3 regions of the Chromobacterium sp. CCUG 30098 genome follow, and region 3 is predicted to be linked to each of the others. Evidence: predicted binding sites of a transcription regulator. Region 3 holds the regulator's gene; each other region holds the start of a gene.
The links. Region 3 encodes HrcA, which represses chaperone genes, less so after heat shock. Its sites were predicted from a motif close to ATTAGCACTCGNNNNNNNCGAGTGCTAAT; they were not measured.
Positions count from the first base shown of each region.

Region 1 (9,750 bases), on a different contig from region 3:
AACTTCTCAACCTGACTGAATTCGAGCTCAACCGGGGTGTCGCGGCCAAAAATCTGTACCGACACGCGCAGCTTGTTGCGCTCGTAGTTCACTTCGTCGACCGAACCGTTGAAGTCGTTGAACGGGCCGTCGATGACGCGCACCTTCTCGCCCACTTCGAACAGCACCTTCGGCTTCGGCTTTTCCACGCCCTCTTGCATCTGCTGCATGATGGCCTCGACTTCCTTCTTGGAAATCGGCGCCGGGCGGTTGGCGGTACCGCCAACAAAACCGGTCACTTTCGGCGTGCTCTTGACCAGATGCCAGGTATCGTCAGTCATTTCCATCTCGACCAACACATAGCCCGGGAAAAACTTGCGCTCGGTAATGGAGCGACGGCCATTCTTGACGTCGACAACCTCTTCCACCGGCACCAGGATTTGACCAAATTGATCGGCGACATGAGAACGCTCGATGCGCTCGCGCAACGCCTTTTGCACGCTTTTTTCAAAGCCAGAATAAGCGTGAACCACATACCAGCGCATTGCCATTATTTACCTCGACCGAGAATCACATCATAAAACAACCAGGACAGACTGGAGTCCACCAACCACATGAACAAGGCCAGCACCAGCACGAAAACAAACACCATGCCGGTCATCTGCATCGCCTCTTTGCGAGTGGGCCACACCACCTTGCGAGCCTCAACCAGAGACTCGTTGGCGTAAGTGACGAAACTCTTGCCCGGCTGCGACAGCCAAACCGCCCCAACCGCCAGAATCACGCCGGCCACAAACGAAAGCGCGCGCAAAATACCCTGGTCCGCCGGAATCATGTAAAAGCCGACGATACCGGCCGCCACCAGCAAACCAGCCAACGCCAGCTTGATTTTATCTTGCATTTCCATGTCGATATCTTCTCTTGCGCGTATGCGACAAAAGACCAACCGGCGCACAAGCGCCGGCTGGTCTTAATTGGCAGGCCAGGAGGGTCTCGAACCCCCAACCCTCGGTTTTGGAGACCGATACTCTACCAATTGAGCTACTGGCCTTTAAACCTGATTAAGCGATGATCTTAGCCACCACACCGGCGCCGACGGTACGACCGCCTTCGCGGATGGCGAAACGCAGACCATCTTCCATGGCGATCGGAGCGATCAGCTCAACCGTGATCTCCACGTTGTCGCCCGGCATTACCATTTCCACGCCTTCCGACAGGGTAACGGCGCCCGTTACGTCGGTGGTGCGGAAGTAGAACTGCGGACGGTAGTTCGCGAAGAACGGGGTGTGACGGCCACCTTCGTCTTTGCTCAGTACGTATACCGAAGCCTGGAACTTGGTGTGCGGGGTGATGGAACCCGGCTTGGCCAGTACCTGACCACGCTCAACGTCTTCACGCTTGGTGCCGCGCAGCAGCACGCCCACGTTGTCGCCGGCTTGACCTTGGTCCAGCAGCTTGCGGAACATTTCCACGCCGGTGCAAGTGGTCTTCGCGGTAGCCTTCAGACCCACGATTTCCAGTTCTTCGCCGACTTTAACAATGCCGCGCTCCACGCGACCGGTTACCACGGTGCCGCGGCCGGAGATCGAGAACACGTCTTCGATCGGCAGCAGGAACGGCTTGTCGATGGCGCGTTCCGGAGTCGGGATGTAGGAATCCAGAGCAGCAGCCAGCTTGAAGATGGCCGGTTCGCCGTATTCGGACTGGTCGCCTTCCAGCGCCAGACGAGCGGAGCCGATCACCACCGGGGTGTCGTCGCCCGGGAAGTCGTAGGAAGACAGCAGATCGCGAACTTCCATTTCAACCAGTTCCAGCAGCTCAGCGTCGTCCACCAGGTCGGCCTTGTTCAGGAACACGATGATGTACGGAACGCCAACCTGACGGGACAGCAGGATGTGTTCGCGGGTTTGCGGCATCGGACCGTCAGCGGCCGAGCACACCAGGATAGCGCCGTCCATCTGGGCAGCACCGGTAATCATGTTCTTAACGTAGTCGGCGTGACCCGGGCAGTCTACGTGAGCGTAGTGACGGGACTCGGTTTCGTATTCTACGTGAGCGGTATTAATGGTAATACCGCGAGCCTTCTCTTCCGGCGCGCTGTCGATCTGGGAGTAGTCCTTGGCTTCGCCACCGAACTTCTTCGACAGAATAGTGGTGATCGCAGCGGTCAGAGTGGTTTTACCATGGTCCACGTGACCGATGGTGCCGACGTTTACGTGCGGTTTAGTCCGCTCGAACTTTTCCTTAGCCATGGCAAAATTTCCTGGATACGAAACAACACAAAGTAAATGGTGGTGCCCATGGGCAGAATTGAACTGCCGACCTCTCCCTTACCAAGGGAGTGCTCTACCCCTGAGCTACATGGGCCCTTTAAAACAGGCTACACGCTTGGAGCGGGTGAAGGGAATCGAACCCTCGTCGTAAGCTTGGAAGGCTTCTGCTCTACCATTGAGCTACACCCGCCTGCAACAACAACCTCGAGCGACTTTCATCGCACACGCCAAGACGCTAAATTCTGGTGGAGGGAGAAGGATTCGAACCTTCGAAGGCAGAGCCGTCAGATTTACAGTCTGATCCCTTTGACCGCTCGGGAATCCCTCCTGAAAGAGACCCGAATATTATAGATAGCCCCGATGGCCGTCAACCGGTTTTTGCATTTTTTTCTAATTATTTTGCCCGCAAAAGCAAAGCGCCCCGGCAAGCCCGGGGCGCTTCCAATAAATTCAAAAACTTAGCGCGTCACGCCTGGCCGGATATCCGCAGATACTTCTGATGCAAGACCTCTTGAGTCTCCTCGTGAGACGGATCCAGAGGGATGCAATCGACCGGACAGACCTGCTGGCATTGCGGCTCGTCGTAGTGGCCGACGCACTGGGTGCACAGATTGGGGTCGATTTGATAGATTTCCTCGCCTTGGGAAATCGCGTTATTGGGGCACTCCGGCTCACAGACGTCGCAGTTGATGCATTCGTCGGTAATCATCAAAGACATAGTAAATTCCTCAAGTATTCCACAACATGAATTTTGTCACCCGACAGTCGGGCTCGCAAGTTCGCCCCGTTATATATTTATGAGACTGGCTGCAGGCAAACCGCTCAGGCCGGCTCCGCCGCCCGGCGCAGCAAACCGTAATGCACCTGGCCGGCCTTGGCCCGCTTCAGCACCTCCCAGCCCGGCAGCTCTTCGGGCCAACGGCGGCTTTCGATATACGCCAGGCCGTCCTCACTCATCACCTGAGCCAGCAAAGGCAAAACCTGCGTCAGCAAATCGGTGTCGAACGGCGGGTCGACGAAGACGACGTCGAAACGATCGCGGCAGCCCTTCAGATAGGCCAGGGCATCGAACTGCGCCACATCGATGCTCGCGGCGGACAATAACTGCCGGTTGGCTTTCAAGGACTCGGCGACCACGCGGGATTTCTCCACCATCACCACGCGCCGCGCCTCGCGCGAAGCCGCCTCAAAGCCCAGAGCCCCGCTTCCGGCGAAAAGATCCAGGCAGGATTTGCCGTACAGCTGCTGGCCCAACCAGTTAAACAAAGTCTCCCGCACACGGTCCGGCGTTGGCCGTAAACCCTGAGCGTCGGGAAACGGCAATAGCCGGCGCCGATACTCGCCACCGATGATTCTGACCGTGTTACGCGACTGACTCATAATTCCAAGCTCAAAAAACAAGGGGCTGAGTGTAACCCGATCCGAGCCGTCGCGCCTCATTGTCGCGCAAACCGGTCGCCATCTGTCGCCGCTCACGCCACAAAAAGCCGTCTATTCCTTATATATAGATTTCAACGATGCGGCGCCTCCGTCTCCCGCCGCGCAGCAACAATTGGGTAAGCACCTCCATTTGAGGATACAATTTAGCCATTTACCGAATTCCGCCGGCCTTTACGCATGTTTAGCTTCTTCAAAAGAAAAACCCAATCCGAGCCCACGCCTCCGGCAACCGCCCCAGCGGAGCCGATGGCCGATATCCAGCCCGCCGCGCTGCCCGATGCGGACGCGCCAGCCACCCAGTCCGAAACGCGGACGCCCGAGCCGCAGCAAGCGCAGCCCGAGCCGACGCCCCCGACGCCCGCCCCCATCGCACCGGCTTCGCCGCCGGCGGCCGAGCCGCTTGAAGCCGAGCCGCTCTCGCTGAAGAAAATGAGCTGGGCCGAACGCCTGAAGACCGGCTTGTCCAAAACCCGCGACAAGCTGGGCAAATCCCTGGCCGGCCTGTTTGGCGGCGGCAAGATAGACGAGGAGCTGTACGAAGAGCTGGAAACCGTGCTGCTCACCGCCGACATGGGGGTGGACGCCACCCTGCACCTGCTTGGCGACGTGCGCGAGCGCGTTTCGCTGAAAGGACTGAAAGACGCCTCGGAACTGAAAGACGCGTTGAAGGATTCGCTCGGCGACCTGATCTCGCCGCTGGAAAAGCCGCTGGACGTCAGCGGCAAGAAACCTTTCGTCATCATGATGGCCGGCGTCAACGGCGCCGGCAAGACCACGTCGATAGGCAAGCTGGCCAAGTACTATCAGAGCCAGGGCAAGAGCGTGCTGCTCGCCGCCGGCGACACCTTCCGCGCCGCCGCGCGCGAACAGCTGATGGCCTGGGGCGAACGCAACAACGTCACCGTGATCGCCCAGCAAGGCGGCGACTCCGCCGCCGTCTGCTATGACGCGATCCAGGCCGCGGTCGCCCGCGGCATCGACATCGTGCTGGCCGACACCGCCGGCCGCCTGCCCACCCAGTTGCACCTGATGGAGGAAATCAAGAAGGTGAAGCGGGTGATCCAGAAAGCCTTGCCCGACGCGCCGCATGAAATCATCCTGGTGCTGGACGCCAATATCGGCCAGAACGCCATCACCCAGGTCAAGACCTTCGACGACGCCCTCGGCCTGACCGGGCTGATTCTGAGCAAGCTGGACGGCACGGCCAAGGGCGGCGTGATCGCGGCCATCGCCAAGCAACGTCCGGTTCCGCTGCGTTTTGTCGGCGTGGGCGAAAGCATAGACGACCTGCGGCCGTTCAAGGCCAAGGACTACATCGACGCGCTGTTCGACTGAACGCATCAGCCATTGCAAGCTCTCACTCTTGCCGTCACCAGCTAACGCGGGAACAGAATAATGATCCAGTTCGACCAGGTCACCAAGCGCTACCCAGGTGGCAATGAAGCCCTGAAAAACCTGTCTTTCAACATTGACACCGGCGAGATGGTCTTCCTCGCCGGCCATTCCGGCGCCGGCAAGTCCACCTTGCTCAAGCTGATCGCCGGCATAGAGCGCGCCACCGCGGGCGGCGTCGTCGTCAACGGCCAGAACCTGTCCAAGCTGCGCTCCAGCCAGATCCCCTATGTGCGCCAGCACATCGGCCTGGTGTTTCAGGACCACAAGATCCTGTTCGACCGCAGCGTGTTCGACAATGTGATGCTGCCGCTGGACATCATCGGCTTCGATCGCCGCGACGCCGCCAAGCGCGTGCGCGCCGCGCTGGACAAAGTAGGCCTGCTCGGCAAGGAAAAGAGCATGCCTATCCGCCTGTCAGGCGGCGAGCAGCAGCGCCTGTGCATCGCCCGCGCCGTGGTGCACCGCCCCAGCATCCTGCTGGCCGACGAACCTTCCGCCAACCTGGACCGCGCCTATGCGCTGGACATCATGGAATTGTTCAAATCCTTCCACCAAGTGGGCGTCACCGTATTGATCTCCGCTCACGACGAGACCCTGATGGAAGACTACGGCCGCCGAATCATTCGCCTGCGGGAAGGACAATTTGCCGCATGAAACATTATCTCTATCTGAACTGGCAAAGCGCCAAACTCGCGCTGATCAAGATTCTGCGGCAACCTTTCGGCAGCCTGCTGACCTTGCTGATGCTGTCGCTGGCGCTGGCCTTGCCGCTCTCGCTTTATCTGGCCGTCAGCAGCGTGCAAGACTGGGTGGGCCGGCTGAGCGCCACGCCGCAAGTCACCCTGTTCATGGAGCAGTCATCGGAAGAGGCGGACCTGGCCGCGGTGACCTCCACGCTGACGCATCATCCCAAAATCAAGAGCTACAGCTTCGTCAGCAAGAGCAAGGCGCTGGCCGATATGGAAAAGCGCAACGGCCTGCCGGGCCTGGCCGACGGTCTGGACAGTAATCCGCTGCCGGACGCCTTCGTGGTCACGCCGAAGGCGCTGGAGCCGCGTGAGCTGGAGATGCTGCAAAAAGAGCTCTCCGGCCTGCCCATGGTGGAACAGGCGCAATTCGACGCGGACTGGGCCAAGCGTTTGTACGGCATGGTGGAAATGGGCAAGCATCTAACCTGGTTCATGGCCATCGCCCTGGGCCTGGCGCTGGTGCTGGTGACCAATAACGCGATCCGGATGCAAATCCTGGCGCGCCAGGACGAAATCGAGGTGTCCAAATTGATAGGCGCGCCGGACAGTTTCATCCGCCGCCCCTTCATGTACCACGCGATGTGGCAAGGCATCCTGGCCGGCTTGGCCGCCTGGGCGCTGACCGGTTGGCTGACCTCGGTGGCCAATCCGGCGATTCGCGAATTCGCCCAGTTGTACGGCGAACGGGTGGAACTGCGCAATCTGAACCCGATCGAACTGGCAGTCGCCGTCGCCGTCTCCGCCCTGCTGGCGATGCTGGGCGCCCGCCTCGCCTCCGACCATCATCTGCGCAAGATAGAACCCAAATGAAACGCGGCCGCTTACACGCGCATGTAAGCGGCGCAACAACTGTTAATCAGAGCAAACGGCGTCGGCGCACCGGCTGCGCTACTATCGAGACGATAGAAAAAATCATTGACGCTGGAACCTTTCATTGCTAGCACTCTCCATATACGAGTGCTAACATATCACTACCCAAGGAGGTAGTTATACAGATGACCACAACATTTGCTTTGCCCGTCCCGTCCACCAGCGGCAGCCTGGAGCAATACATCCAAGCTGTGAACAGCGTACCCATGCTGACGCCTGAGCAGGAAAACGAGCTTGCAACGCGCTTCCAGGAGCAAAACGACCTGGAGGCCGCGCGCCAGCTGGTGCTCTCGCACCTGCGCGTGGTGGTGTCGATTTCCCGCGGCTACTCCGGTTACGGCCTGCCGCAAGCCGACTTGATTCAGGAAGGCAATATCGGCCTGATGAAAGCCGTCAAACGCTTCGAGCCCGATCGCGGCGTGCGCCTGTTTTCCTTTGCCGTGCACTGGATCAAGGCCGAGATTCACGAATTCATCCTGCGCAACTGGCGCCTGGTGCGCATCGCCACCACCAAGCCTCAGCGCAAGCTGTTCTTCAACCTGCGCAGCATGAAGAGCAGTTTCTCCGCGCTGTCGGAAAACGAGGCCCGCCAAATCGCTGCCGATCTGGGCGTCAAGCCGGAAGAAGTCCGCGAGATGGAAACCCGCATGAGCGGTCAGGACATCGCCTTGCTGGCGGACGACAACGACGACGACGGCTACGCGCCGATCGACTGGCTGGCCGATCATCACAATGAGCCCACCCGCGAGATGGAGCGCCGCGCGTTCGATCATCTGCAGACCGAAGGCCTGCAACAGGCTTTGGCCACGCTGGACCCGCGCAGCCGCCGCATCGTTGAAGCGCGCTGGCTGGCCGACGACAGCGGCTCCACGCTGCACGAGCTGGCCGCCGAATTCGGCGTGTCCGCCGAGCGCATCCGCCAGATTGAAGCCAAGGCTTTGGGCAAAATGAAGACCGCCCTCAGCCAAGGCGTGGTGATAGAAGGCTAAGCGTCTTCCGCTCAATAAAAAACCACAGGCCTCAGCCTGTGGTTTTTTTGTGTCCCGAGCACTAGAAAGCGCTTACTCCAACATGGTCTGGTACTTCGCCGGCAGCTTGGCATAGGCCTCGCGGGCCACCGCGCGCAGAGGCTCCCATTCCGCCCTGTCATCGTCCAGCGTACCCAGAAACACGCCGGCGTAAGTGGGGAACGATGCCAGCGTCGTCCGCAAGGTCTGCTCCGCCTGAACCTGCCTCCCCGCCAAGATTTCCAACTGCGCGCGCTTCAGCATCACTTCCGGATAAGGACGGAACGCGGTCAGCCGGTTCTCCAGCGTCAGCTTGCGCTCAAGTTGCTCCGGCCCTACTTTCAAGTAGTCGTCCACGGTGTAAAGCGCATGGTAGGCGAACAGCGGCTTGGTGTCCGCGATCTCGATCAGACGCTCCATCCGCGTTGCATCGCGCTTGGCGTCATTGGTCGGCGTATACAAGCCCACCAGCTCCCAGAACATCGACAGACTGCTGATCGACAGCCAACCCACCCAGACCAGCGCCGCGAACAGCGGCAGACGCAGCGGCCAAGCCAATTGCCTATCGCCGCGCGGCGCCATTGCGGCGAAGATCACCAGCATTGCCAGGAAGTAGTAATACCACAGCGGATACTCCAACATGCTGTGCGTCAGCGTCACCGCCAGGCAGCCCAAAGCCAACACCCCTTCCAGAGTGGCGCGCCGGCCAAAGAACGGCCACAGCGCCCAGGCAAAACCGCCGACGATCAATAAGGTGGCCACGCCGCCCATCTCGGCCAGCAATTGCAGCACCAGATTATGGGAGTTGGTGAACAAACCGCTATTGAAACCGGATGCGGCGAATTGCGGCAGCGGCTGCAAACGCACGCTCTCCGAGGCAAACTGCGACCAACCCACACCCGTCAGCGGATGTGACAGGAAGCTCAACCATGCTTTGTGCATTTCGGCGAAACGCCGCGAACCCATATCGTCGCCATTGGCCGCCAGACGGGCCAGGCCGGAAGTGTTCTGCAAGTTTTCATGCGTCAGCCAGGAAATCAGCTGATTGAACCAAGGCAGGGCGAACTGCATCGCCAATACCACCAGGCAGGACAACCACATCGCCCACAACATCCGGCGCGACTCCGCGCTGCCGATGCGCCAATGCCAAAGCGCGGCCAGACCGGACAAGGCCAGCAGGTACAATAGAATCGTTCGCGAACCCGCCCAGCCCAACATCAAGGCCAGGCCGAGCACCAGTATCGCCAAGCCCCAACGCGGCAGCCGGCCGGCAGCGTACAAATACACGCCGGCCACTACCGACCACATCAAATAATGCGCGTATTGATTGCGCTGGCCGATGTGGCCAAAAATATTGCTGGTGGGATGCGAGCCATCGTAAAACAAGCCCAGCTCCGCGGCGTAACCGGTCAACTGAGCCACGCCTATCGCCGCCTGCACCAAGCCGCCCACAATCAAGGCCCAGGCCAACCAGACCGCGAACGGCCGCTCCCCCATTTCCTCGCGCAAGGACACGGTGACAGCCGCGAGCAAGCCCGCAGCCAGCCAGGCCAAGGCGGTGGCGTAATTCATCCCGGGGAACAAGGCCTCCACCCAGAACGGCTGCCCGGCCCACAGCAGGCCCATGGCCAGACACCACCAGGCGCTGCGCGGCATGTAGCGGAATAACAATCCGCTAGGCAACAAGAAAACCGCCGCCGCCAGCAGCAGCCAGACCACATTGATTTCGCCAAACCACTGCGGCAGCGGCACATAGTGGATGCGCGAGGCGAAAGGGAGGATGGCGATGAGGCATAGGGCCAGCATCGCCAATCGGGAGGTCGTATTTTGTAATGTCATCCCACTAGCAACATTTTGCAAAGTAAAGCGTGAAGCATACCTGATGGCGCAATAAGCTCAAGCGCCCTTCTATCAAAAAAGCGTCTTTCTGGTGACGGGCTCCACAACTGTCATCACCGCGGCATTCCGAGCTTGGTCGGAGTAGACAGCGAATCTTCCGTAAGCAGCTGCTGCATTCATGACCATGGATTGCAACGG
Region 1 covers NZ_JAUCGS010000006.1:240,133-249,882, reverse strand. Annotated here, with positions in the region: gene nusG (transcription termination/antitermination protein NusG) at 1-530, opposite strand, end outside; gene secE (preprotein translocase subunit SecE) at 530-886, opposite strand; tRNA gene QUG03_RS15570 (tRNA-Trp) at 955-1,030, opposite strand; gene tuf (elongation factor Tu) at 1,041-2,231, opposite strand; tRNA gene QUG03_RS15560 (tRNA-Thr) at 2,272-2,346, opposite strand; tRNA gene QUG03_RS15555 (tRNA-Gly) at 2,369-2,442, opposite strand; tRNA gene QUG03_RS15550 (tRNA-Tyr) at 2,496-2,580, opposite strand; gene QUG03_RS15545 (YfhL family 4Fe-4S dicluster ferredoxin) at 2,719-2,970, opposite strand; gene rsmD (16S rRNA (guanine(966)-N(2))-methyltransferase RsmD) at 3,075-3,632, opposite strand; gene ftsY (signal recognition particle-docking protein FtsY) at 3,870-5,027, shown strand; gene ftsE (cell division ATP-binding protein FtsE) at 5,088-5,741, shown strand; gene ftsX (permease-like cell division protein FtsX) at 5,738-6,646, shown strand; gene rpoH (RNA polymerase sigma factor RpoH) at 6,832-7,695, shown strand; gene QUG03_RS15515 (PglL family O-oligosaccharyltransferase) at 7,768-9,519, opposite strand; gene QUG03_RS15510 (PglL family O-oligosaccharyltransferase) at 9,625-9,750, opposite strand, start outside.
Region 1: rpoH (RNA polymerase sigma factor RpoH) is a predicted target of HrcA. The motif match lies at 6,773-6,801, and genes of this name have one in related genera.

Region 2 (9,750 bases), on a different contig from region 3:
GTGGTTAATGCGGCCGAATATATTATTCCTAGAAATTCAATTTACTCAACAATGGTTTGGAAGGATATCGTCGGTGTTATGGAGCCCAAAATGGGCACGCGTCTTCGCTGGGTATTTGAAGATCAAGTGAAGGGGGCTGCTAAGGGACTTATCGGCCGTGAGCGTTATATCCGTTGGCGAAACTGGGTATTAGGGGAAAAATAGAATGATAGGACAGGGTCTGTCCGTAGTTATGGCAACCTATCGAGGTGACCATGCTGAGCAACTTTTGGCTGCCGGGGAAAGCGTTTTTAATCAGACCCGTGTGCCGGATGAGTTAGTCCTGGTCTTAGACGGTCCGGTTGAGCTTTCGCATGAGCTAGTTGTTGAGCAGATAAGCAAGCTGGGAACAGTCCGCGTGCTTAGGCTGGAGAAGTCGCTAGGACCTGGTGGCGCTCGTCACCATGGAATTGTTGCTGCGGCTCATGAAGTGGTCGCAGTAATGGATGCAGATGATCTTAGCGTACCAACGCGTTTTGAAAAGCAACTAGTGCTGATTTATGGGGGCGCGGATGTCGTTGGTGGTTGGATTCGGGAGTTCGATCAATTCCCAGGAGATATGAAGGCCATTCGCAAAGTTCCCGAGATGCATGATGACGTGTGGCGTTATGCGAAGCGGCGTAGCCCTATGAACAATGTGACTGCAATGTTCCGTAAAGCAAAGTATTTGGAGGCAGGAGGCTACACGGAGATGCGTACATTTGAAGACTATGATCTTTATGTCAGAATGTTGTTGCATGGGGCTCGGTTTCAAAATCTGCCAGAAATTTTGGTCGAAGTGCGTGGAGGGCGAGAGATGTTTAAACGGAGAGGCGGCTGGTCTCAGATTCCTATAGAGGCGGCGATGTTGTACCGTATGTATCGTTGGGGGTTTCTCTCTCTTTCTGAGTTTTTGTCTAATTTTACTGTCCGAGCTAGTGTTCGTGTGCTGCCGAATTGGGTTCGGCGGCTGGCTTATATGTTGATTCTTAGAAGCTGATTGTGGTTTTTTTGGTAATTTCGGATGTCAGCGTGTTTGGAACTGTTTGCCCTGCCATGGGATAATCAGGCTCATTGGACAAGTGTTTTGATGGAGTCTTAAAGAAAGATTCGTGAGAAGGGTATGTTACAGATATTATTGATCTCAACATTTATTGCACTGATATTTGGTGCTATTTTGATTCGTTTTTCTCATTTGCATGAAAAATTTTCTGCTGATCATGATTTGTGTGGCGTGCAGAAGTTTCATGCAAAGCCAGTCCCTCGGGTAGGTGGTGGGCCGATTATGGCTGGCTTGGTTTCTGGTTGTTTTGTCTTGTTTTTTTTCACCAAGTCATGGTTGCCTTCCATGTTGGTGCTGGCTTCCCTGCCTGCTTTTTGCGCGGGTTTGATTGAAGATTTGACAAAAAAAATTGGCCCTGGACCTCGTCTCATGGCTACTTTTCTTGCCGCAGCCGTTGCCTATTTTGTTATTGATGCGGGGCTGGCTCGTTTGGATATTCCCATTGTGGATGCCATTTTGTTTCACTGGTGGCCTCTATCTTTGTTGTTGACGGTTGTCGCTGTGGGTGGAGTGGCTCATGCCGTTAACATAATAGATGGGTACAATGGGCTCTCTGGGGTTGTTGCTATCTTTATTTTCTTGGCCATGGCATATGTTTCTTTCAAAGTGCAAGACATAGAGTTAATGGGGCTCTGTTTTGCTATGATTGGTGCAATTGCTGGTTTTTTGTTTTGGAACTTTCCTAGAGGCTTGATTTTTGCCGGAGATGGCGGAGCCTACTTGGTAGGTTTTATGATTGCGGAGATCGCCGTGCTTCTCGTGCAACGACATTCCAGCGTCTCGCCATGGTTCCCCATGCTGTGTGTAATTTACCCTGTCTTTGAAACATTATTTTCAATATATAGAAGAAAATTTCTGCAAAACCGCGCAGTGGGATATCCTGATGCCTTGCATTTGCACCAGATTATTTACAAGCGAGTTGTATTATGGATGGTAGGTTCAAAAGATGCTGCTCACTTGACTCAGCGCAACAGCCTGACCTCTCCGTATCTGTGGGCTTTGTCCTCGCTTTCCGTCGTGCCTGCTATGTTGTTTTGGAACAATACACCTGTGCTGATTGGCTTCGTACTTGCTTTCATTTTCAGCTACGTTCGTCTGTACAGGATGATCATCCGTTTCCGCACGCCTCGCTGGATGTTGCTGCGTAAGTCGACCCGCCTCTGACGCTCCGGAGTCTGTCGAAAATTGCTACGGCAGGCTCTTGAAAACCCTCCCGCTCGTCCCTATCATTAGCACTCGTAGCAGGTGAGTGCTAACGCTCGCCTCAACTCAAACAGGTTTCAACTCTCAACAGCCACTGTAACAGGAGAGATCCATGGCAATTCGTCCTTTGCACGACCGTGTTGTTATCAAGCGCCTCGAGGCTGAAGAAAAAACCGCTTCCGGCATCGTTCTGCCGGGCGCAGCCGCAGAGAAGCCGGACATGGGCCAGGTGCTGGCCGTAGGCAACGGCAAGATCTTGGAAAACGGCGAGCGTCGTGCGCTGGAGCTGAAGGTTGGCGACAAAGTCATCTTCGGCAAGTACTCCGGTCAGACCGTCAAGGTTGACGGCGATGAAGTCCTCGTGATGCGCGAGGAAGATGTAATGGGCATCGTTGAGTAATCCGACCCACATCTGAACTTCCCCAACTCAGAATTCTGGAGATTTAAAGAATGGCTGCTAAAGACGTAAAGTTTGGTGATTCCGCTCGCGCCAAGATGGTAACCGGCGTCAACATCCTGGCTGATGCCGTTAAAGTGACTCTGGGCCCGAAAGGCCGCAACGTGGTGCTGGACCGCTCCTTTGGCGCGCCGACCATCACCAAGGACGGCGTATCCGTCGCCAAGGAAATCGAACTGAAGGACAAGTTCGAGAACATGGGCGCGCAGATGGTGAAAGAAGTCGCCTCCAAGACTTCCGACGTGGCCGGCGACGGCACCACCACCGCCACCGTGCTGGCTCAAGCCATCGTGTTGGAAGGCATGAAGTACGTTGCCGCCGGCATGAACCCGATGGACCTGAAGCGCGGCATCGACAAGGCCGTTGCCTCGCTGGTGGGTGAGATCGCCAAGATCGCCAAGCCGTGCGCCACCACCAAGGAAATCGCTCAGGTTGGCTCCATCTCCGCCAACTCCGATTCCGACATCGGCGACATCATCGCCAATGCCATGGAAAAAGTGGGCAAGGAAGGCGTGATCACCGTTGAAGACGGCAAGAGCCTGAACAACGAACTGGACGTGGTTGAAGGCATGCAGTTCGACCGCGGCTACCTGTCCCCGTACTTCATCAACAACCAGGACAAGCAGATTGCCGCTCTGGACAATCCCTTCATCCTGTTGTTCGATAAGAAAATCTCCAATATCCGCGATCTGCTGCCGGTTCTGGAGCAAGTGGCCAAGTCCGGCCGCCCGCTGCTGATCATCGCAGAAGACGTGGAAGGCGAAGCGCTGGCCACTCTGGTGGTCAACACCATCCGCGGCATCCTGAAAGTGGTAGCCGTTAAAGCCCCGGGCTTTGGCGATCGTCGCAAAGCCATGTTGCAGGATATCGCCTTCCTGACCGGCGGCACCGTGATTGCCGAAGAAGTGGGCCTGACCCTGGAAAAAGCTTCGCTGGAAATGCTGGGCCAAGCCAAGCGCGTTGAAGTGGGTAAGGAAAACACCACCATCATCGACGGCGCCGGCCAAGCGGCCGAGATCCAGTCGCGCGTGGGCGAGATCCGCAAGCAGATGGAAGAAGCCACTTCCGATTACGATCGCGAGAAACTGCAAGAGCGCGTGGCCAAGCTGGCCGGCGGCGTTGCGGTGATCAAGGTTGGCGCTGCCACCGAAGTGGAAATGAAAGAGAAAAAGGCTCGCGTTGAAGACGCCTTGCACGCTACCCGCGCCGCTGTGGAAGAAGGCGTTGTGGCTGGCGGCGGCGTTGCTCTGCTGCGCGCCCGCTCCACTCTGGACAGCCTGAAAACCGACAATGCCGATCAAGACGCCGGTGTTAAGATCGTGCTGAAGGCCATCGAAGCGCCGCTGCGCCAGATCGTCAAGAACGCCGGCGAAGAGCCGTCGGTCGTGGTGAACAAGGTGCTGGAAGGCAAGGGCAACTTCGGTTACAACGCGGCTAGCGGCGAGTACGGCGATATGCTGGAAATGGGCGTGCTGGATCCGGCCAAGGTAACCCGCTCCGCTCTGCAGCACGCGGCTTCGGTTGCTGGTCTGATGCTGACCACCGACTGCATGATCGCTGAATTGCCGGAAGACAAGCCGGCGGCCGGCATGCCGGATATGGGCGGCATGGGCGGCATGGGCGGCATGATGTAAGCCAACGCCTCCTTAGGCTTTGAAAAACCCCGCTACGGCGGGGTTTTTCTTTTGTGGGCTTAAAATGCGTTGGCTTCTGGCAAAATAAGGCCGGGGCATATATTAAGTTAAGGAGTGCGTGATGGAATTGAAGGCCTTGCTGAGCAGTCTGGACACGATTTTGGAGCCTTGGCGCTTCAAAGACTATGCGCCTAACGGCTTGCAGGTGGAAGGGCGGCAGGCGGTGCGCAAGCTGGTGACCGGCGTCACCGCTTCGCAAGCTTTGATCGATGCCGCGGCGTCGCGCGGAGCGGACGCCGTGCTGGTGCACCACGGTTATTTCTGGAAGGGGGAAGACGCCCGGATTTGCGGAATGAAGCGCCAGCGGGTCAAGACGCTGCTGGAGCATGATCTTAACTTGCTGGCTTACCACCTGCCTTTGGACGCGCATCCGGAGCTGGGCAATAACGCGATGTTGGGCAAGGTACTGGATTTGGAGGCCCAGGGGCAGGGCGGTGAACAGGGTTTGCTGTGGCATGGGGCGTGGCGGCGAGGCGGCAGTGCGAGTGATTTCCGTGAACACGTTTCCGCTCGTCTGGGGCGCGAGGCTTTGTTGTTGGGCAGGGCGGACAAACCGATTTCGCGCATAGCCTGGTGCACCGGCGGCGCGCAGAGTTTTTTCGCCGAAGCCATCGATCTGGGCGTGGACGCCTTCATCACCGGCGAAGCGTCCGAGCAAAATCATCATATGGCAATGGAGTGTGATGTGGCTTTCATCGCTGCGGGGCATCACGCCACGGAGCGTTTTGGCATCAAGGCTTTGGGCGAGCGCCTGGCTCAGCTTCATGGCATAAGTGTTGAATTTGTAGACATTTCCAACCCGGTTTAGGCGGCTAGGCAGGGCTTCGGCCAATTTATTTGCATAGAAGCTTCAAGTCCCTACTCGGAATCGGGTAAAATCAGGCAGTTTTGGGCTCGGTTTCCACGTTTGAGGATGACTGTAATGAGTGAACAACAAGTCGATGCGGGGCGCCGTCGCTTTCTGACGGTTGCAACCAGCGCTGTTGGTGGTGTGGCGGCGGCCGGAGTGGCGACGCCGTTTCTGATGAGTTTCTTCCCGTCCGAGAGGGCAAAGGCCGCCGGCGCTCCCGTCGAGGTGGATATCGGCAAGATCGAGCCGGGCCAGAAGATCAACGTCGAGTGGCGCGGCAAGCCGGTATGGGTGCTGAACCGCACGCCGGAGCAATTGAAAAACCTGCCGAAGCTGGACGAGAAGCTGGTGGATCCCAAGTCCGAAATGGATCAGCAGCCGACGTATTGCCAGAACGAGCACCGTTCGATCAAGCCTGAGCTGCTGATCGCCGTCGGCATCTGCACGCATTTGGGCTGTTCGCCGACCCACCGTCCGGACATCGCGCCCGCCGATCTGGGCCCGGACTGGGTGGGAGGCTTCTATTGCCCCTGTCATGGTTCCAAGTTCGACTTGGCCGCGCGCGTCTACAAAGGCGTGCCGGCTCCGAAGAACCTGGAAATTCCGCCGCACAAATATCTGTCCGATACCCGCCTGCTGATTGGCGAAGACAAATAAGCTGAGGGGGCTACATGACTAAAGGACAAAAGCTGCTCAACTGGGTGGACGAACGTTTTCCGTTATCGTCGATGCTCAAAGAGCATGTCACCGAGTATTACGCGCCGAAGAACTTCAACTTCTGGTACTTCTTCGGTTCGCTGGCCATGCTGGTGCTGGTGATCCAGATCGTTACCGGCATCTTCCTGACCATGAACTACAAGCCGGACGGCACCTTGAATGGCGCCGGCATTCCGGTCGCCTTCGCCTCGGTCGAATACATCATGCGCGATGTGGCCGGCGGCTGGATCATCCGCTACATGCACTCCACCGGCGCCTCGATGTTCTTCGTGGTGGTCTATCTGCACATGTTCCGCGGCCTGATCTACGGTTCCTACAAGCAACCGCGCGAACTGGTGTGGGTATTCGGCACGCTGATCTTCCTGTGCCTGATGGCGGAAGCCTTCATGGGTTATCTGCTGCCTTGGGGCCAGATGTCGTTCTGGGGCGCGCAGGTGATCGTCAACCTGTTCGGCTCCATCCCGGTAATCGGTCCGGACCTGTCGGTGTGGATCCGCGGCGACTACGTGGTGTCCGACGCCACGCTGAACCGCTTCTTCGCGCTGCACGTGATCGCGGTGCCGCTGGTGCTGCTGGCGCTGGTGGTGGCTCACCTGATCGCTTTGCACGAAGTGGGCTCCAACAACCCGGACGGCGTTGAGATCAAGAAGCTGAAGGACGACAAGGGCATTCCCCTGGATGGCATTCCCTTCCACCCGTATTACACCGTCAAGGATGTGCTGGGCGTGGTGGTGTTCCTGATCGTGTTCTCGGCCATTGTCTTCTTCATGCCGGAAATGGGCGGTTACTTCCTGGAGAAGCCCAACTTCGACCAGGCCGACCCGCTGAAGACCCCGCCGCATATCGCGCCGGTATGGTACTTCACGCCGTTCTACGCCATCTTGCGCGCCATCCCGTCCTTCCTGGGCACCCAGGTGTGGGGCGTGATCGCGATGGGCGCGGCGGTGGTGTTGATCGCCTTCCTGCCGTGGCTGGATCGCTCGCCGGTGAAATCCATCCGCTACCGCGGTCCCAAGTTCAAGTTCATGCTGGTCCTGTTCATCGTGTCCTTCATCGGTCTTGGCATTCTGGGCGCTTTGCCGTCCACCAATGCCCGCACCGTGATCGCGCAGGTGCTCTCGTTCGTCTACTTCGTCTTCTTCCTGGGCATGCCGTTCTACACCAAGAACGATGTAGGCAGCATCCCGGTGCCGACGCGGGTGACGGATACCAACGCCAAGCGTCAGATCCGGTTTGCGGTGCTGGTGGTGGTGACCGTGGTGGCCGCCGCCGTATTCGCCATGAACGTGTAAAAAGGGGAGAGGACTCATGAAAAGCAAAATCCGCCACCTGATCGCGGCCATGGCGCTGGCGCTGCCGTTCAGCGCTACGGCCCTGGCTTCCGGCGAAGGCCCCAAGCTGCCCAAGGCGCCGATCAATATTCAAGATACGGAAAGCCTGCAACGCGGAGCGCAGATCTTCACCAACTACTGCTTGTCCTGCCATTCGGCCAGCGCGATGCGTTACAACCGCCTGACCGATATCGGCCTGACCGAAGAGCAGATCAAGGCGAACCTGCTGCCGGTGGGCGCCAAAATCGGCGATCCGATGAATATCGCGATGAACAAGAAGGACGCTCAAGCCTGGTTTGGCGCCACGCCGCCGGACTTGTCGCTGATCGCGCGTTCCCGCGGCGCAGATTACCTGTATGGTTATCTGCGTGGCTTCTACCGGGATCCGAGCCGGCCGACTGGCTGGAACAACGCGGTGTTCGACAAGGTGGGCATGCCGCACATCTTCTGGGAATGGCAAGGCGAGCAGGTGCTGAAGACCGAGAAGAACGCGGAAGGCCACGAAGAGCACAAGCTGGAGCTGATCAAGGCCGGTACCCTGACCAAGCTGGAGAACGGCAAAGCCAATACCTTGGAGTTCGACAAGCGGATGGCGGACCTGACCAATTTCCTGGTCTATGTGGGCGAACCTGCTCAGGTGAAGCGTCAGCAGATTGGTTATGTCGTGTTGATGTTCCTGTCGCTGTTGCTGTTGCCGCTGGCGTATTTCCTGAAGAAAGAGTACTGGCGCGACGTGCATTAAGCCCGGTTGCTTGATTTGATCAAGGCGGAGAAATCCGCCTTTTTTCTTTTTAATCATTGGCTTATGATGCGGCGCTGGAAATTGGTGGACGGAAAGTGCTAGAATGCCCAGCTGAATCAACCCATTGTTAGTTAAGGATTTCCTCCTGCCATGATGACTCTTTACTCCGGAATTACCTGCCCGTTCAGCCAGCGTTGCCGCATCGTGCTTTTTGAAAAGGGAATGGATTTCGAAATCATTGATGTGGACATCCATAACAAGCCGGAAGATCTGGCGGTGATGAACCCCTACAATGAGGTGCCGGTATTGGTCGAGCGCGATTTGATCCTGCACGAATCCAATATCATCAACGAGTACATCGACGAGCGTTTCCCGCACCCGCAGCTGATGCCGGCTGACCCGGTAATGCGCGCGCGCGCGCGTCTGTTCCTCTACCGGTTTGAAAACGAGCTCTTCATCCATGTGAAGGCGCTGGAAGCCGGCGCCACCGGCAAGGAAGCGAACAAGGCTCGTGAAGCCATTCGCGATGGCCTGACCACGATCGCGCCGATTTTCGCCAAGCAGAAGTTCATGTTGGGTGACGATTTCTCCATGATCGACGTGGCGATCGCGCCCTTGATGTGGCGTCTGGAGCATTACAATATCGATCTGGGCAAAAACTCCGCGCCTATCCTCAAGTACGCCGAGCGTATTTTCCAGCGCCAGTCCTTCATCGACTCGCTGACGCCGTCCGAAAAGGCCATGCGCAAATAAGGATTGCCAATGAGCTCCAGCACCAAGCCCTACATGATCCGAGCGCTGCACGAGTGGTGCGGCGACAACGGCTTCACGCCCTATGTGGTGGTATGGGTCAACGAGCGTGCCGATGTGCCGCGCGAGTACGTGAAAAACAACGAGATCGTGCTGAATATCGGTCTGTCGGCCACCAAGAATCTGCGTATCGACAATGACTGGTTGTCGTTTTCCGCCCGCTTCGGCGGCGTGTCCCGCGACATCTGGGTGCCGATAGGCAATGTGATGTCGATTTTTGCCAGGGAAAGCGGCGAAGGCATGGGATTCGAGGTGGAGTTGGGCGAGGCGGAAGCGCCCGCGCCGACGCTGAAACCGGTGGCGGCCGACGAGGAGGCCAAGCCGGCGGAAGCGCCGTCCGAGCCGGATGCGCCGGCCAAGCCGACGGGCCGCCCCAGCCTGCGCATCGTTAAATAGCGGTTTCAACTCCGCAAGCGAAAGCCGGTCCGTCAGGGCCGGCTTTTTCATGAGCGGCTTTCCCAAAAAAAAGGGCGCCAGCGGCGCCCCAAGTCCCTTACCACAACAAGAAAATCCGGATTTATTCGACGCGCTCCCCGTGCAGGATCACGTCCAGCCCTTCGCGCTCTTCGTCTTCCGCGACGCGCAGTCCGATCGCGATATCGATCAGCTTCAGCAAGATGAAGGTGACGACGGCGCAATAAGCCGCGGTGACGCCGACGCCGAGCGCTTGCGCGGCCAGGCTGCCTTCCGCGCCGCCGATTTCCTTGACGGCGAAGACGCCGGTAAGCAGCGCGCCCAGGATGCCGCCGATGCCATGCACGCCGAAGGCGTCCAGGGAGTCGTCATAACCCAGCATGTGCTTGAGCCCGGTGGCGCCCCAGAAGCACACCACGCCGGCCGCCAGGCCGATGATCAGCGCGCCCTT
Region 2 covers NZ_JAUCGS010000001.1:877,677-887,426, forward strand. Annotated here, with positions in the region: gene QUG03_RS04120 (polysaccharide deacetylase family protein) at 1-204, shown strand, start outside; gene QUG03_RS04125 (glycosyltransferase) at 206-1,018, shown strand; gene QUG03_RS04130 (MraY family glycosyltransferase) at 1,142-2,245, shown strand; gene groES (co-chaperone GroES) at 2,397-2,684, shown strand; gene groL (chaperonin GroEL) at 2,735-4,375, shown strand; gene QUG03_RS04145 (Nif3-like dinuclear metal center hexameric protein) at 4,497-5,243, shown strand; gene petA (ubiquinol-cytochrome c reductase iron-sulfur subunit) at 5,358-5,942, shown strand; gene QUG03_RS04155 (cytochrome b) at 5,957-7,294, shown strand; gene QUG03_RS04160 (cytochrome c1) at 7,311-8,075, shown strand; gene QUG03_RS04165 (glutathione S-transferase N-terminal domain-containing protein) at 8,226-8,828, shown strand; gene QUG03_RS04170 (ClpXP protease specificity-enhancing factor) at 8,838-9,281, shown strand; gene QUG03_RS04175 (ammonium transporter) at 9,403-9,750, opposite strand, start outside.
Region 2: groES (co-chaperone GroES) is a predicted target of HrcA. The motif match lies at 2,310-2,338, and genes of this name have one in related genera.

Region 3 (9,750 bases):
CCCGGCGTGATCATGCTGGGCGGCCTGCAATTGCAGATCAAGAGCGGCGTGGTCAAGCCGCTGGGCCGCACCACCATCGTCGGCACCGGTCCCCTGCTGCCGCTGGTGGCCTGTCAATTGCATCGCGCCGGCGCCGACGTTCAGGGCGTCTACGAAGCCAGTTCCTTCGGCCGCATCGCCAAGGAAACCCTGGCCATGCTGAACAAGCCGCAGCTGTTCCTGGACGGCCTGAGCATGCTGGCCTACCTGAAACGCCACGGCGTGCCGCTGCACTACGGCTGGGGCGTGGTGGAAGCGAGCGGCCAGCAAGAGGTGCAGGAAGTCACCGTCGCGCCTTACGACGACAACTGGACGCCGGACCTGAACCGCGCGGTCAGCCTGGCCACGGAAACCCTGGCGGTGGGCTACGGCTTCATTCCGCGCACCCAGCTGACCCAGCAAATGGGCCTGCGCCACGCTTACGACGCCGACGGCTTCCTCAAGCCGGAAATCAACGGCTGGCAGCAAAGCAGCGAAGCCCACATCCACCTGGCCGGCGACATCGGCGGCCTGCGCGGCGGCGAGGCCGCCATGCTGAGCGGCCGCATCGCCGCCCAGTCCATCCTCAAGCAACGCGGCGCGATCAGCGCCGAACTGGCCGAGAAAAACCGCCAGCGCTACCTGACGGAACTGAAAACAGTGTTGCGCTTCCGCGTGGGCATAGACAGCTTCACCCAGCGCGGCAGCGGACAGCTGACGCTGCCGCAGGAAGACACGGTGATCTGCCGCTGCGAGAACGCGCTGCGCAAGGATATCGACGCCGCGCTGGAACAAGGCGTGCAGGACTTGATCAGCCTGAAGATGCGCACCCGCGTCAGCATGGGCGATTGCCAGGGCAAGATGTGCGTCGGCTATTGCAGCGACCGCCTGCGCGAGCACACCGGCAAGGCGGACGTGGGCTGGATCCGCCCGCGCTTCCCGCTGGACCCCTTGCCGTTCTCCGCCTTCCAAACCGAAACCGAAGAGGCCTGACCATGAGCAGACAATACGACATCGTGATCGCCGGCGGCGGCGTGATCGGCGCCTCTTGCGCCTACCAGCTGTCCAAACGCAAAGACCTGAAAATCGCGCTGATCGACGCCAAGCGCCCCGGCAACGCCTCGCGCGCCTCGGCCGGCGGCCTGTGGGCGATCGGCGAATCGGTGGGCCTGGGCTGCGGCGTGATCTTCTTCCGCATGACCTCGGCCAAGAACAAGCGCGAGGCGGCCGGCGCCGCCATCGCCGTGGACGCCAGCACCCCGCACATCCTGCCGGAGTCCTTCTTCAATTTCGCGCTGGCCTCCAACGCGCTGTATCCGGCCCTGCATCAGGAGTTGATCGAAAACCACGGCATGGATTTCAAGTTCGAGGAAACCGGGCTGAAATTCGTGATTTACGACGAGGAAGACCAGCTCTACGCCGAACACATCGCCGCGCAGATTCCCCACCTGTCCGATCAGGTGCGCTGGGTGGACCAGGCCCAACTGCGTGAAAACGAGCCCTACATCAGCCACGAGGCCACCGGCGCGCTGGAATTCCTGTGCGACCACCAGGTCAGCCCCTTCCGCCTGACCGACGCCTATACCGAGGCCGCGCGCCAGAACGGCGTCGACGTATTCTTCAACACCAATGTCACCGGCGTGCTCAAGCAAGGCTCGCGCGTCACCGGCGTGCGGACGCTGGAAGCCGGCGAATTCCACTGCCACACCCTGATCAACGCCGCCGGCTCCTGGGCCGCCGAGTTGAGCCAATGGGCGACCGGCGTCGATATTCCGGTCAAACCGGTCAAGGGCCAGATCGTGCTGTCGGAAAAGATGCCCAAGCTGTTGCGCGGCTGCATCACCACCAGCGATTGCTATATCGCGCAGAAGGACAACGGCGAAATCCTGATCGGCAGCACCACGGAGGACAAGGGCTTCGACGTCAGCAACACCTATCCGGAAATCGCCGGCCTGGTCAAAGGCGCGATCCGCTGCCTGCCGGAGATGAAGAACATCAACATCAAGCGTTGCTGGGCCGGCTTGCGCCCCGGCTCCCCGGACGAGCTGCCCATCCTCGGGCCGATGCAGGGCGTGGACGGCTATCTGAACGCCTGCGGTCACTTCCGCACCGGCATTCTGACCTCGGCCATCACCGGCGTGATGCTGGACGCGCTGGTGCGCGGCGAAACGCCGCCGCTGGACGTGACGCCCTTCCTGGCCGACCGCTTCAACGCCCCGGCCGCCAAGCCGACGGTGCAGGAAGCCGTCGAACTGGCGCTCTCCTAAACCAGCGACGGCCCGTCGCTCCCGCGGCGGGCCGTCCCACTGATTCAGATGTTCCTCTGTTACAGGCCGGCTAGTCCGGCCTGCTTTTTTTGCCCCGCCGCGCCACCCTCTTAGAACCTGTTTACGATCTCGCGAGCTAGAGCGAGACAAGGCGAAAACAGCTGAGAAAGCGGAATGTACAGAGGGTACATGAGCATTTCGAAGCGGTACTCACCGTGTCACATTTCACAACGCGCAGCAGATCGTAAACAGCTTCTTACTGGCCTACGCCGCGGCGCTCGTACACTGCCTGCGCCAAGGTACCCAGGTCGACGTACTCCAGCTCGCCGCCCACCGGCATGCCGCGCGCGATGCGCGTCACTTTGAGGCCGCGCTCCTTCAGCAGCTCGGCGATCATATGCGCGGTGACCTCGCCCTCGGCGGTGAAATTGGTGGCGATGATCACCTCCTCCACCGCGCCGTCCGCCGCCCTCACCAGCAGCTTGTCCAGATTGATGTCGCGCGGGCCGACATTGTCCAGCGGCGAGATGCGGCCCATCAGCACGAAATACAGGCCGTCGAAGCATTTGGCCTGCTCCAGCGTCAGCAGATCCGCCGGCATCTCCACCACGCACAGCAAATCCTGCCGGCGCTCCTCGTCGGCGCAGATCGGACATAGCGGCGTTTCGCTGAAGGTATTGCAGCGTTCGCAGTGGGTCAATTGGGTCAGCGCGCGGTCCAGCGCGCGCGCCAGCTTGTCCGCGCCCTTCTTGTCGCGCTGCAACAGGTGGAAGGCCATCCGTTGCGCGGTCTTGGGTCCGACCCCCGGCAACACTTTCAGGGCGGAAATCAGATGGTCTAGAGCGGGAGGATTCTTCATCGCTTTCACAATCGGGAAAAACGGCGGCGCAGACGCGCGTGCCGCCAGGCGAAAACCAGGCGGAAAATGCCGTAATGCAGTGTCAACAAGCAGGGCGCGCGCGGCGCGAAGCCGATGCGGTCCACCACTTCGCAGCCGCCGGGCAAGGCGCGCACCCGCCGCCGGTGCAGCCAGCGCCGCTGGGTCAGCATGGTGGAGTGCTCGTCGAAGGCGCCCGGCTCCAGCCGCGTCAGCTCCAAGTCGTCGCATTCCACCGGCAACAGGCCGAACAGCAGAATCCGGCACGGTCCGATGCGCACCGGCGGCCTCAAGCCGTCGGGCAGCTCGCCGCCCGGCAAGCGCATGCGGAGCCAGGGCCCGAGCTCGTCGTTGATGCCGGCGGCGCTGGCGGCGTGCGCCCACACCCTGTCGGCGTCGGCGCGCAGCCGGCTGCGCACGGTGAAATGGGCGAATCCGCGCATGGCTACCTCGGAAACAACGTAAAAATGGCCCGGCGCGCGCCGAGCCATCCGGATGCCGAAACCGATGCGATCAGAACGGCAGCTTCATGCCGGCCGGCAGGTTCAGGCCGGCGGAGAAACCGGACATTTTTTCCTGAGTGGTGGCTTCCACCTTGCGCACCGCGTCGTTGAACGCGGCGGCAATCAGGTCTTCCAGCATTTCCTTGTCTTCCTTGGCGTCGTCCAGCAGGCTGTCGTCCAGGCTGACGCGCTTGACGTCGTGAGAGCAGGTCATCACCACCTTGACCATGCCGGCACCGGATTGGCCTTCCACTTCCACCGTGGCCAATTCTTCCTGCGCCTTCTTCATATTGTCCTGCATTTGCTGGGCCTGCTTCATCAGGCCGGCGATACCACCTTTGCCAAACATAATCGTTTCACTCCTTCACGGGTTGAATGGTTTCGATGAGCAGCGTCGCGTCGAATTCGCGCACCATTTGCTGCACCACCGGATCGTTTTTCATATTCTCGCGCGCGATGTCCAACTGCTCCTGCCGATGGCGGGCGTCTTTCATCGCCGGCGTCTCCAGGCCCAGCTCTTCCACCGTCACCGCCAATTCCACCGGCCGGCCAAAGCGCTCGCTCAAGGCGAGCTTGAGCTTGTCCTGGTAATCGCGGCTGGTCATGTGGCGGAAGCTCTCCGGCACCGCCAGCGCCAGGCGTTCCTGGTCCCAGTCCTTCAATACCGCATTATGGGCCAGCATGCGCGCCGCGCCCAGCTTGACGCCCAGTTCGGTCACCAGCGCCTGCCAGTCGCCGTCGAAGCGATAGTCGGCCGGCTCCTCCGGCGGCGCCTGCAAATAGGACGGCATCTCCTCGTCCGCCGCCGCGCCCTGATCCCAGGGCACCTCGTCGGGACTGACGTCGCCGTCGTCCGACGCGTCTTCCTCCTCGGGCTCCGGCTCGGGCGGCGGCGCGGCTTGACGGACCGGCGCGGCCGGCGCAGGCGGCCGGGCTTCGGGCGCGGCAGGCTCGGGTTCGGGTTCCGCCGCCGGCGCGCTGTCCTGAACCGGCTGCGGCGCGGATTGTCGCGGCGCCGGCGAACTCAGGCCGGCGGCCTGCAAGGCCCGCGCGGCCGGCGAAATGCCTCCCGGCGCGGCCGGGACCGGCTGCGCTTGCGGCGTCTGCGGGCGAGCCGGCGCGCCGGCGGCCGGGCGCGGAGGCGCGGCTTCGGCCCGGGCGTTGGCCGGATGGAAGGCCAGCATGCGCAGCAGGGTCATATTGAAACCGGCGTGCTCGTCCGGCGCCAGCGCCAGGTCTTTGCGGCCGTGGATGGCGATCTGGTAATACAGCTGCACGTCCTGCGGCGCGATGGCGTCCGCCAGCGCCTGCAGCGCGTCGCGCTCCGGCTCGTCCTGGGCAACCGCCTGCGGCACGGTCTGCATCAGCGCCAGCTGCTGCAACAAGACCGCCAGTTCGCTCAAAGCGCCTTCGAAGCTGACCCCGCGCTCGGCCAGGCCGTCGGCCTCGGCCATCAGCTGCGGGCCGTCACCGGCGGCCAAGGCCTGCAGCAAGGCGAACAGATAGCGGCGGTCCACCGCGCCCAGCATCGCGCGCACGCCGTCTTCCTTCACCTCGCCCAGACCGTAGGCGATGGCCTGGTCCAGCAGCGATTGCGCGTCGCGCATCGAACCGGAGGCAGCGCGGCCCAGCAAGGCCAGCGCCGGCGTCTCGTAGGCGATGCCCTCCACGTCCAGCATGTGGGCCAGATGGCCGGCCACTTGCTGCGGCGTCATATTGCGCAAGGAAAACTGCAGACAGCGGCTCAACACCGTGACCGGCACTTTCTGCGGATCGGTGGTGGCCAGAATGAATTTGACGTGGGCCGGCGGCTCCTCCAGCGTCTTCAGCATCGCGTTGAAGGCGCTCTTGGACAGCATGTGCACTTCGTCGATGATGTAGACCTTGAAGCGGCCGGACGTCGGCGCGTACTGGGCGTTTTCCAGCACTTCGCGGATATTGTCGATGCCGGTGTTGGACGCGGCGTCGATCTCCAGCAGATCGACGAAACGGCCGGTGTCGATCTGACGACAGGCCGAACATTCGCCGCAGGGTTCGGCGGTGGTGCCGGTTTCGCAGTTCAGGCTCTTGGCCAGAATCCGGGCGATGGTGGTCTTGCCCACCCCGCGCGTCCCCGTCAGCAGATAAGCGTGATGCAGACGCTGTTCTTTGAGGGCGTTGGTCAAGGCGCGCACCACGTGCTCCTGGCCGACCAGATCGGCAAAGCGCTTGGGACGCCACTTACGGGCAAGGACTTGATAGCTCATGGGGGCGGATTTTAATGGCAATTGCCGCGCGTGGCGACAGGTTTCGCGCCGCCGCGGTGGGCGGCGCGCGGCGTCACGGCTGGGCCGCGGCCTGGCCCGCCAGATAGCGCTGGCGCAGCTGATCCGCGATTTCCTGCACCGCCTTGGCGTACAGCGTGCTGCGGTTGTAGCGGGTGATCACGAAGAAGTTGTTGAGGCCCAGCCAGTATTCGGTGACGCCGGGCGCCGTTTCCAGCGGCACCAGCACCGCCGGCACGTCGTCGGCCACCGGCGACTGCGGCGTCACGCCCATTTTCTTTAGCTCGCCCACGGTGTAGTGCAGATTGAATTTGTCGGCGATCAGCTGATCGATCTGCGGCCCCGGCTGCACGCTGGCCGGCAGGATCACGTCGTCGCCGTGGCGCCAGCCGTGGCGCTGGAAGTAATTGGCCACGCTGCCGATCGCGTCGTCCGGATCGCTCCAGATGTCGCGGTGGCCGCTGCCGTCAAAATCCACCGCCCATTTGCGGAAGCTGGACGGCATGAACTGCGGCCAGCCCATCGCGCCGGCGTAGGAGCCCTTCAGCGTCAGCGGGTCCTTGCCCTCCTCCTTGGCCAGCAGCAGGAACTCGGTCAGCTCCTTGCGGAAGAATTCCGCGCGGCGCGGGTAATCGAAGCCTATGGTGGACAAGGCGTCCACCAGACGGAACGATCCGGTGTTGCGGCCGTAATGGGACTCCACGCCCAGGATGGCGACGATGAGCTCGGGCGCCACGCCGTATTGCTGCTCGGCCCGCGTCAGCGCGGCCGCGTTGGCGCGCCAGAACGCCACGCCGTCGGCAATGGTCTTTTCCCCCACCGTGGAATTGCGGAACTGATACCAGGGGCGCGAGGTGGACGGCTTGTCCAGAATCTTGATGATGTTGGGCTTGAGTTCGACATTGGCGAACACCGCCTCCAGCTCCGGGCGGTTGAACTGGCCGCCGGCCACTTGCTCGTCGATGTAGCGCTGCACGTCCGGACGCGCCAGAAAAGCCGCGTCGGCCTGCGCCAGCTGGAAGGAGAACAGAGCCGCCAACGGGGCCAGTTTAAGCAAAGATTTCATGGGCTGGTTTCTGAATAAGCGTTTTTGACTTAGCCGCGCTCCTCGAAGAACGCGGCGCGAAAACTATAGCCGCAGACCTCGCGTCAAGCCTTGCGGCGGCCAAAACCGGCGCACGGCCGGCGCACGGGCGTTAGGCCCGGAACGACAAGGCGCTGGACACCAGGCGCGCGGTAATGTCGACGATAGGGATCACCCGCTCGTAAGCCATCCGGGTGGGACCGACCACGCCCAGCGCGCCGACCACCTGGCCGTTGATCCGGTAAGGCGCGGTCACCACCGAGCATTCGTCCAGCGTCATCACGCCAGACTCCTCGCCGATGAAAATGTTCACGCCCTGCGCTTCCCGCCCCTGGTTCAGCAGCTTTAGCAGCTCGGTCTTGCGTTCGAACACGCTGAACAACTGACGCAGCCGCGACAAGTCCTCGGACAGGTCGCTCACCTCCAGCAGCCGGCTGCCGCCGGCCACCACCACCGCGGCGCTGCTGGCCGCCATCGAGCTCTGCCCCAGGCGGATCGCCGCCGACATCAATTCGGCGATGTCGCCCTGCAGCTGGCGCAACTCGTCCGCCACCCGGCTGGCGATACGATCCAGCCCCTGGCCGGCGTAATGCTGGTTGATGAAATTGCCGGCCTCTATCAATTCCGACGGCGTGTAATCGCGTTCGGTGGTCAGCAGATGGTTCTGCACGTCCCCGTCCAACGTCACCAAGATCATCAGCACCCGCCGCTCGGACAGACGCAGGAATTCGATCTGGCGAAAGGCGATGTCGGAGCGCTGCGGCGTGACGATCACGCCGGCGAAATGCGTCAGCTCGGACAGCAAGGAGGACGCGGACTGGGCGATGCGCTGCGGGCTGTCCGGCTGCAGATTCAGTTCCAGCTCGTGCAGCGCCGCCTCTTCCAAAGGCCGGATGGTGAGCAGACGATCGACGAACATGCGGTAGCCGCGCGCGGTGGGCACCCGGCCGGCCGAGGTGTGCGGTGCCGCGATCAGCCCCATCGCCTCCAGCTCCGCCAGCACATTGCGGATGGACGCGGACGACAGCTCGACGCCGGGCAGCATGGACAGGGTTTTGGACCCCACCGGCTGGCCGTCGACGATGTAGCGTTCGATCAGGACCTTGAGCAGGTGTTGCGCGCGTTCGTTCATCATGATGGCTTCATTGTACACAGGGTGGACACTTGTAAAAGTGGTCGCAATCACAACTTTTTCAAGCGAGATCGCGGTTTCCCGTCCCGAAGGACGGTATCGCCGGCAAGCGGCTCTGCCGTTGGCCAAGGCTTTATGAGATAATCGACGGCATCTTTTCGGCTATCGGCGCGGCAAGCGCGAGCGCGACGGGGCAAGCCCGCCGGCGCCGCGCAAACCCCTGTCCGGCATCGGGTTTTCCCCGCCGCCATGGACACGGCCCGCCGCTGGCCGAGCATTCATTTTGTTTAGCGCCCCCCACACTGGAGACAGCATGGCATCCGAAGACAAGAGCAAAGCGTTGGCCGCGGCCCTTGCCCAAATTGAAAAACAGTTTGGCAAGGGTTCGATCATGCGCATGAGCGACAACCAGATCAACGAAAACCTGCAAGTGGTCTCCACCGGCTCGCTGAGTCTGGACCTGGCGCTGGGCGTCGGCGGCCTGCCGCGCGGCCGCGTGGTGGAAATCTACGGCCCGGAGTCGTCCGGTAAAACCACCCTGTGTCTGCAAGCGGTGGCCGAGATGCAAAAATTGGGCGGCACCTGCGCCTACATCGACGCGGAAAACGCGCTGGACCCGCAATATGCGCAAAAGCTGGGCGTCAAGGTCGACGACCTGCTGATCTCGCAGCCGGACACCGGCGAGCAGGCGCTGGAAATCTGCGACATGCTGGTGCGCTCCAGCGGCGTCGATCTGATCGTGATCGACTCCGTCGCCGCCTTGGTGCCCAAGGCTGAAATCGAAGGCGAGATGGGCGACAGCCACGTGGGCCTGCAAGCCCGCCTGATGAGCCAGGCGCTGCGCAAGCTGACCGGCAACATCAAGCGCACCAACACCCTGGTGATCTTCATCAACCAGATCCGCATGAAGATCGGCGTGATGTTCGGCAACCCGGAAACCACCACCGGCGGCAACGCGCTGAAGTTCTACGCCTCCGTGCGCCTGGACATCCGCCGCACCGGCGGCATCAAGAAGGGCGAGGAAGTGATCGGCAACGACACCCGCGTCAAAGTGGTGAAGAACAAGGTGTCGCCGCCGTTCCGCCAGGCCGATTTCGAAATCCTGTACGGCGAGGGCATCTCCCGTCAGGGCGAGATCATCGAACTGGGCGTCAAGCACGGCTTCATCGACAAATCCGGCGCCTGGTACGCCTACAACGGCCAGAAGATCGGCCAGGGCAAGGACAACACCCGCGAATGGCTGAAGTCCAACCCGGAAATCGCCGCTGAAGTGGAACGCAAGATCCGCGACGCGGTGGGCATCAAAGTGGAAATCACCGAAGGCCAGCCGGACGAAGAGTTCGCCGACGACGCGCTCGACGCCTGATTCCCTGAATGGAAAAAAGCCTGAGGGCGCGAGCCGTCGATCTCCTGTCCCGCCGCGAATACACGCGGCGGGAACTGGAGCGGCGGCTCGCTCCGTTTGCGGAGAGCCCGGAACAATTGACGGCCTTGCTGGATGATCTGGCCGAACACAGCTGGCAGTCCGATCAGCGTTTCGCCCAGCAGTTCGCCGACAGCAAGGGCCAGCGCTACGGCAGCCGCCGCCTGCAACAGGAAATGCGT
Region 3 covers NZ_JAUCGS010000005.1:224,619-234,368, forward strand. Annotated here, with positions in the region: gene QUG03_RS13510 (FAD/NAD(P)-dependent oxidoreductase) at 1-1,011, shown strand, start outside; gene hcnC (cyanide-forming glycine dehydrogenase subunit HcnC) at 1,014-2,285, shown strand; gene recR (recombination mediator RecR) at 2,542-3,144, opposite strand; gene QUG03_RS13525 (Rv1443c family protein) at 3,150-3,605, opposite strand; gene QUG03_RS13530 (YbaB/EbfC family nucleoid-associated protein) at 3,676-4,014, opposite strand; gene dnaX (DNA polymerase III subunit gamma/tau) at 4,022-5,911, opposite strand; gene mltB (lytic murein transglycosylase B) at 5,985-6,995, opposite strand; gene hrcA (heat-inducible transcriptional repressor HrcA) at 7,126-8,148, opposite strand; gene recA (recombinase RecA) at 8,459-9,511, shown strand; gene recX (recombination regulator RecX) at 9,520-9,750, shown strand, end outside.